Regions from separate parts of the Shinella sp. S4-D37 genome, predicted to be linked through region 2. Evidence: riboswitches for the same ligand, from Rfam matches in the RefSeq annotation. Region 2 holds a riboswitch; the other holds the start of a gene.

The links. A riboswitch is a leader RNA that binds a small molecule or an ion and turns the genes downstream of it on or off. The one in region 2 is predicted to bind S-adenosylmethionine.
Region 1: linked by a shared signal. The riboswitch ahead of AB3G45_RS23655 (O-succinylhomoserine sulfhydrylase) and the one ahead of metA (homoserine O-succinyltransferase) in region 2 are both predicted to bind S-adenosylmethionine.

Annotation. Positions count from the first base shown of each region.
Region 1 is NZ_JBFNXL010000005.1:3,293,294-3,297,127, forward strand. It holds gene AB3G45_RS23645 (MJ1477/TM1410 family putative glycoside hydrolase) at 1-591, shown strand, start outside; gene AB3G45_RS23650 (2'-deoxycytidine 5'-triphosphate deaminase) at 641-1,750, opposite strand; SAM riboswitch at 1,912-1,990, shown strand; gene AB3G45_RS23655 (O-succinylhomoserine sulfhydrylase) at 2,034-3,218, shown strand; gene apaG (Co2+/Mg2+ efflux protein ApaG) at 3,345-3,737, shown strand; gene AB3G45_RS23665 (Hsp33 family molecular chaperone) at 3,751-3,834, opposite strand, start outside.
Region 2 is NZ_JBFNXL010000005.1:4,070,079-4,073,912, forward strand. It holds gene AB3G45_RS27370 (ABC-F family ATP-binding cassette domain-containing protein) at 1-1,782, shown strand, start outside; gene AB3G45_RS27375 (hypothetical protein) at 1,889-2,137, shown strand; SAM riboswitch at 2,239-2,316, shown strand; gene metA (homoserine O-succinyltransferase) at 2,376-3,299, shown strand; gene AB3G45_RS27385 (N-acetyltransferase family protein) at 3,303-3,755, shown strand.

The DNA of each region.
Region 1 (3,834 bases), 780 kb from region 2:
GCGCTGGCGCTGGAAGACGGCTTCATTCCCTTCGCTTCGCCCGACCGGGATCTCGACCGGCTGGTGGGAACCCATGACGGCGACCCGGCCTATATCAAACCCTCGCAGAAGGCCGATGCCCTGCGCGGTTCGAAGCTTTCCGACACGATCCACGGGCTCGGCGGCAATGACAGGATCGACGGACGGGCCGGCGGCGACTGGCTCTACGGCGGCGCGGGCAAGGACAAGCTGGCGGGCGGCGGTGGGTCCGACAGGCTCAAGGGCGGCACCGGCGCCGACAGCTTCGTCTTCAAATCGATCGAGGATTCGACCGTCGCCGCCTCGGGGCGCGACACGATCCTCGACTTCTCCCGGAAAGACGGCGACCGGATCGACCTGAAGGCCATCGACGCCAGCACGAAATCCGGCGGCGACCAGGCCTTCGCCTTCATCGGCACCGAGGCCTTCCACAAGAAGGCGGGCGAGTTGCGCTTCGAAGCCAAGGGCGGCGCTACTCTCGTCTTCGGCGACCTGAACGGAGACGGCAAGGCGGATTTCTCCATCCGCTTCGACGACGCCCTCGTCTTCGTCAAGGGCGACTTCATCCTCTAGAACCTCCGGAGCCTTTCCGGCAAAGGCCGCAGCGATTTACCGGAAAGGCCTAGCCGGCGCGGAAATGCTTCGACAGCTTCAGTCCCTGTGCCTGGTAGTTGGAGCCGAGGCCGGAGCCGTAGAGGCCCTCGGGCGCGCCGAGCATGTGCTCGTAGACGAGGCGGCCGACGATCTGGGCGTGCTCGAGGATGAAGGGCACTTCGTGGCTGCGCACCTCGAGGACGGCGCGGCTGCCGGAGCCGCCGGCGGGCGCGTGGCCGAAGCCGGGATCGAAGAAGCCGGCATAGTGTACGCGGAACTCGCCGACGAGCGGATCGAAGGGCGTCATCTCGGCGGCATAGAGCGGCGGGACGTGCACGGCCTCGCGCGAGACGAGGATGTAGAACTCGTCGGGATCGAGGATCAGTTCGTTGCGGCCCCGGCTGAACAGCGGCTCCCAGAAATCGAAGATATCGTGCTGGTTCTTGCGGTCGACATCGACGACGGCGGTGTGGTGCTTGCCGCGATAGCCGATGAGCCCGTCCGGGCCGGTGCCCTTGAGGTCGATGGAAAGCGCGATGCCGCCGCCCGAGACGTTCGGCGTCTCGCTGGCGACGAGCGTGTCCGTGCCGTGGAGGGCGAGCAGTTCGCTTTCGCCGAGCAGGGCATTGCCCCTGCGGAAACGGATCTGCGACAGGCGCGAGCCGCGGCGCACGACGATCGGGAAGGTGCGCGGCGAGATTTCGAGATAGAGGGGGCCGCAATAGCCGGCCGGAATCTTGTCGAATTCCTGCGCGCGGTCGGTGATGACGCGGGTGAAGATATCGAGGCGACCGGTGGAGCTTTTCGGATTGGCCGACGCCGCCAGTTCCGCCGGCAGGTCGAGGCTTTCCATCAGCGGCACGATGTAGACGCAGCCCGTCTCCAGCACCGCGCCCTGCGAGAGGTCGATGACGTGCAGTTGCAGGCGGTCGAGCTTGTCGGCGACGAGATGGGCAGGCCCCGGAAGGAAACTCGCCCGCACGCGGAAGGCCTTCGCCCCGAGCCGCAGGTCGAGGCTTGCCGGCTGGACCTGGTCGTCGTCGAGCGCGGCCTCGCTCTTCAGCCTGCCGGCATCGAACAAGCCACGAATGGCGTTGTCCGCCAGAATGCCCGTGCTGCGTGTTGCAGAACCACCCATCGCCATACCGTCCCGTCAGCGCATCGGGCCGGAGGTCCGGCCGTCCGCTTTTCGCATCGATTCTTCCGAAAACCGGTGCCCACATTTCGTAACAATACCCGGAAAGCCCGCACAAAACCAAATGCCGCCAATTGACGCAAGCGCGGTCGCACAGTATTAGCAGATTATCCCGTGGTGATTTGGCCGGCCGGCTTGCAGCCACGTAAAACAAGTAGCTAAAAAGGCCGGGTTCAAAACCGGCCTGCTTTTGCGGCCGGTTTTTTTGTTTGAAGGCGACGATCACATGAGCAAGTCCTGGCGCCCGGCCACCCAACTCGTCCACGGCGGAACGACCCGCTCCCAGCACGGCGAAACCGCAGAAGCAATCTTCCTCACGCAGGGCTTCGTCTACGACACCTCGGCCGCCGCCGAGGCCCGCTTCAAGGGCGAGACGGACGGCTTCATCTACGCCCGCTACGGCAGCCCGACCAACGACATGTTCGAAAAGCGCATGTGCATGCTGGAAGGCGCCGAGGATGCACGCGCCACCGCTTCCGGCATGGCCGCCGTCGCCGCCGCGATCCTCTGCCAGCTGAAGGCCGGCGACCATATCGTCGCCGCCCGCGCGCTCTTCGGCTCCTGCCGCTGGGTGGTCGAGACGCTCGCGCCGAAGTACGGCATCGAATGCACGCTGATCGACGGCCGCGACCTTTCCAACTGGGAGAAGGCGATCCAGAAGAACACCAAGGTGTTCTTCCTCGAAAGCCCGACCAACCCGACGCTGGAGGTCATCGACATCGCGGGCGTTGCCAAGCTCGCCAACCAGATCGGCGCCAAGGTCGTCGTCGACAACGTCTTTGCGACCCCGCTCTTCCAGAAGCCGCTGGAGCTTGGCGCCCATGTCGTCGTCTATTCGGCCACCAAGCATATCGACGGCCAGGGCCGCTGCCTCGGCGGCGTGGTGCTTTCGGACAAGCAGTGGATCGACGAGAACCTGCACGACTATTTCCGCCACACGGGGCCGGCCATGTCGCCGTTCAACGCCTGGACGCTGCTGAAGGGCATCGAGACGCTTCCGTTGCGCGTCAGGCAGCAGACGGAGAATGCGAGCCGCATCGGCGACTTCCTCGCCGAGCGGAAGGAGGTCGCCCGCGTGATCTATCCGGGCCGCAAGGACCATCCGCAGGCCGACATCATCGCCAAGCAGATGACGGGCGGCTCGACGCTGGTCTGCTTCGAGCTGAAGGGCGGCAAGGATGCGGCCTTCGCGCTGCAGGACGCGCTGGAAGTGGTGAAGATCTCCAACAATCTCGGCGACGCCAAGAGCCTCATCACCCATCCGGCGACGACGACGCACAAGAACCTGACGGACGAGGCGCGCGCAGAGCTCGGGATTTCGGCCGGCACGGTGCGCCTTTCGGCCGGCATCGAGGACGGCGAGGACCTCATCGAGGATTTCGCGCGGGCGCTTTCCAGGGTCAAGTCCTGACCCTTTCGCCCCACCGACGGACAAATACGGAAGCACCGGCCGATCAGGCCGGTGCTTTCTTTGCTTATCCTTGACGAAACCACATTCGTGTACAATAGCAGAAGCTAATCAGTTCAAGGCTTGCCCATGTATCGTGCGCTGACCCGCGACATCGAAGTGACCGTAGAGCCGTATTATCTGGCCGATCAGTCCGATCCCGACGACAGCCGCTACGTGTGGGGATACCGGGTGGTCATCGCGAACCATTCCGATGTCGCCGTGCGCCTGATGACGCGCTACTGGCACATCACCGACCAGAACGGCCAGGTCGACGAGGTGAACGGCCCGGGCGTCATCGGCGAGCAACCCGTTCTGCGCCCCGGCGATACCTACGAATATTCCTCCGGCTGCCCGCTCGAAACGCCCTCGGGCATCATGTTCGGCCGCTACCGCATGGAGGCGGAGAACGGCGAGGCCTTCGACGTCGCCATCCCGGCCTTCTCGCTGGACACGCCCGGGCAAGCGCGCACGCTGAACTGAGGGAGGACGCCCTTTACTGCGGCAGGACTTCCGCCGTCTCGAAGCGGTAGGTCGTCGAGCAGAATTCGCAGGTGACCGCGATCTCGCCCGTCTCGTC
Region 2 (3,834 bases):
AGCTTCGGCGGCACGCCGCTGCTTGCCGGCGCCAGCCTCCAGGTGGAGCCGGGCGACCGCATATCGCTCGTCGGCCGCAATGGCTCGGGCAAGTCGACGCTGATGAAGATCGCCGCCGGCCTTGCCGAGGCGCAGTCCGGCGAGGTCTTCCGCCATCCTTCCGCGACGATCCGCTACCTGCATCAGGCGCCGGATTTCGACGGCTACGATACGGTCGCGGCCTATGCGGAGGCGGGCCTCGGGCCGAGTGACGATCCCTACCGCGTCACCTATCTGCTCGAACATCTCGGGCTCACCGGCAGCGAGGATCCCCAGTCGCTTTCGGGCGGCGAGGCGCGCCGGGCGGCGCTCGCCCGGGTGATGGCGCCGGAGCCGGATATTCTCCTCCTCGACGAGCCGACCAACCATCTCGACCTTCCGACCATCGAATGGCTCGAAGGCGAGTTGCAATCGACCCGCTCCGCCCTTGTCGTCATCTCGCACGACCGCCGTTTCCTCGAAAAGGTGTCCAACGCCACCGTCTGGCTCGACCGCGGCCAGTCCCGCCGGCTCAACCGCGGCTTCGGCCATTTCGAAGCCTGGCGCGACGAGGTGCTGGAGGCCGAGGAGCTGGAGCAGCACAAGCTCGGCAAGGCGATCGAGCGCGAGGAGCACTGGTTGCGCTACGGCGTCACCGCCCGCCGCAAGCGCAACATGCGCCGTCTCGGTGCGCTGCACGACCTGCGCGCCCGCTATCGCGGCCACAAGGGGCCGCAGGGCAGCGTGCAGGCCAGCGCCTCGGATGCGCAGGAATCGGGCAAGCTGGTCATCGAGGCGGAGAAGATCACCAAGGCCTATGGCGAGCGCAGCATCGTCGCGCCGTTCTCGATCCGCGTCCACCGCGGCGACTGCATCGGTCTCGTCGGCCCGAACGGCGCCGGCAAGACGACGCTGCTCAAGATGCTGACCGGGCAGTTGGAGCCCGACAGCGGCACCGTCAAGCTCGGCACGAACCTGGAGATCGCCACGCTCGACCAGCGCCGCGAGGACCTCAACCTCGACGACACGCTCGCCCACTACCTGACCGACGGACGCGGCGAGACGCTGCTCGTCAACGGCGAGCAGCGGCACGTCACCGGCTACATGAAGGAGTTCCTGTTCCAGCCCGAGCAGGCCCGCACGCCGATCCGCAACCTTTCCGGCGGTGAGCGCGCCCGGCTGATGCTGGCGCGCATCCTGTCGCGGCCGACCAACCTGCTCATCCTCGACGAGCCGACCAACGATCTCGACATCGAGACGCTCGACCTGTTGCAGGAGATCGTCGCAGGCTTTGCCGGCACGGTGCTGCTCGTCAGCCACGACCGCGACTTCCTCGACCGCACCGTCACCTCGACCATCGCGCCGGCCGACCCGGAAAGCCCCGACGGGCGCTGGATCGAATATGCCGGCGGCTATTCCGACATGATGGCGCAGCGCCGCGGTGCGATCGAGGAGAAGCGCAAGGCGGAGAAGGCGGAAAAGGCGAAGGCTGCCGAGGCGCCGCCCGCCGCCGAAAGCAAGGGCAAGTCGAAGCTCTCCTACAAGCAGAAATTCGCCCTCGAGAACCTGCCGAAGGAAATGGAGAAGGTGGAAAAGGAGATCGCCGCCCGCGAGGCGAAGATGGCCGATCCCGCCCTTTTCACCAGGGATCCCGCCACCTTCAACAGGCTGGCGGCGGAGATGGAGAAACTGCGCGCCTCCCTTGCCAGGATGGAAGAGGAATGGCTGGAACTGGAGATGCTGCGCGAGGAACTGGAGGGCTGAGCGCCCTGTTCCATCCGAAACAGCGCCGCGCCCGGCGATGTGGGACAGTCTGGTCACTGGATGAGAGGAGCTCATCCTGTAACCCGAAAGAGATCAGGAGAGTCCCATGCGCAAGTTCATCATTTCGGCCGTCGTCGCCGTCGTCGCCGCCGTTTCCTTCGCCGCCCCGTCGCAGGCCGGCTACTACGGCTACGGTCACAAGAGCTACGGCTGGAAGAGTTACGGCCACGGCCACCACGGCTACAAGAAGCACTACCGCGTCAAGCGTCACTACGGCGGCTACTACGGCCACCGCTGGGGCGGCGACTGGGGCGGCAAGGTCTACTACAAGAAGCGCCACTACAACTACTACTGAGCGGCCCGCCTTCTACCGAAGAAGCAAGGCCCGGATGCCGCCGCATCCGGGCCTTGCCCGTTTCCGGCCATGGATTGATTCGGGGCGCAAGGAGCGCTATCTACATTGCTCGTGGTGATTTGGCCGGCCGGCTTGCAGCCACGTTAAACAAGTCGCTAAAGGGCCGCGCGAGGAAAAACCTTCCGTGGACCGGTTGCGACACTGTTGCGGCCGGTTTTGTTTTTCGATCGAGTGTGACATGCCCATCAAGATTCCCGATACGCTTCCCGCCTTCGAAACCCTCGTTCAGGAGGGGGTGCGGGTGATGACCGAGACGGTGGCGATCCGGCAGGATATCCGCCCCTTGCAGATCGGGCTGCTCAACCTCATGCCGAACAAGATCAAGACGGAAGTGCAGATGGCCCGCCTCGTCGGCGCCTCGCCGTTGCAGGTCGAGCTGTCGCTGGTGCGCGTCGGCGGCCACCGGGCGAAGAACACCTCGGAAGAGCATCTGCTCGCCTTCTACGATACGTGGGAGGAGGTGCGGCACCGCAAGTTCGACGGCTTCATCATCACCGGCGCGCCCGTCGAGACGCTCGACTACGAGGACGTCACCTACTGGGACGAGATGAAGCAGATTCTCGACTGGACCGAAACGAACGTCCATTCGACGCTGAATGTCTGCTGGGGCGCCATGGCGGCGATCTACCATTTCCACGGCGTGCCGAAGCACACGCTGGAGGAAAAGGCCTTCGGCGTCTACCGCCATCACAACCGCAAGCCGTCCTCGGTCTATCTCAACGGCTTCTCCGACAATTTCGAGGTGCCGGTCTCGCGCTGGACGGAAATCCGCATCGAGGATATCCGGGCGGTGCCGGAACTCGACATCCTGCTCGATTCCGACGAGACGGGCGTCTGCCTCGTGCGCGAGCAGGCCGGCAATCGCCTCTATATCTTCAACCATGTGGAATACGATTCCACCTCGCTTGCCGATGAATATTTCCGCGATGTCTCGGCCGGCGTGCCGATCAAGCTGCCGAAGAACTATTTCCCGCACAACGATCCGTCGCTGCCGCCGCAGAACCGCTGGCGTGGCCATGCGCACCTGCTCTTCGGCAACTGGATCAACGAAATCTATCAGACCACGTCCTATGACCTGGAAAAGATCGGAACAGGAGCCTGACCCATGAGCCGTGTCGTCATTCGCCCGTTGCATGAAGATGATGAAGGCGAGTGGCGGCGCCTGTGGAAAGCCTATCTCGCCTTCTACGAGACGGTTCTGCCGGAAGAGACCTACGTCTCCACCTTCGCCCGGCTGACGGGCGGGGCGGCGGAGGGCGAGTATCGCGGCCTCCTTGCCACGCTCGACGGCAAGCCCGTGGGCCTTGCGCATTACCTGTTCCATCGCTCCTGCTGGACGATCGGCAATGTCTGCTATCTGCAGGATCTCTTTGCCGATCCCGACGTGCGCGGTTCCGGCATCGGTCGGGCGCTGATCGAGGGCGTCTATGCCAAGGCAAAGGAGGCGGGCTCGCCCGAGGTCTACTGGATGACGCAGGAGTTCAACGCGACGGCACGCCGGCTCTATGACCGCATCGCCGACAAGACGCCCTTCATCGTCTACCAGAAATCCTTCTGAACAGGACCGTCGAAAAGTATGACTTTTTGGTTGCGGATGGAGCGGAATTGCAGCAGGTTGCCGCGCGGAACCGGGCGAG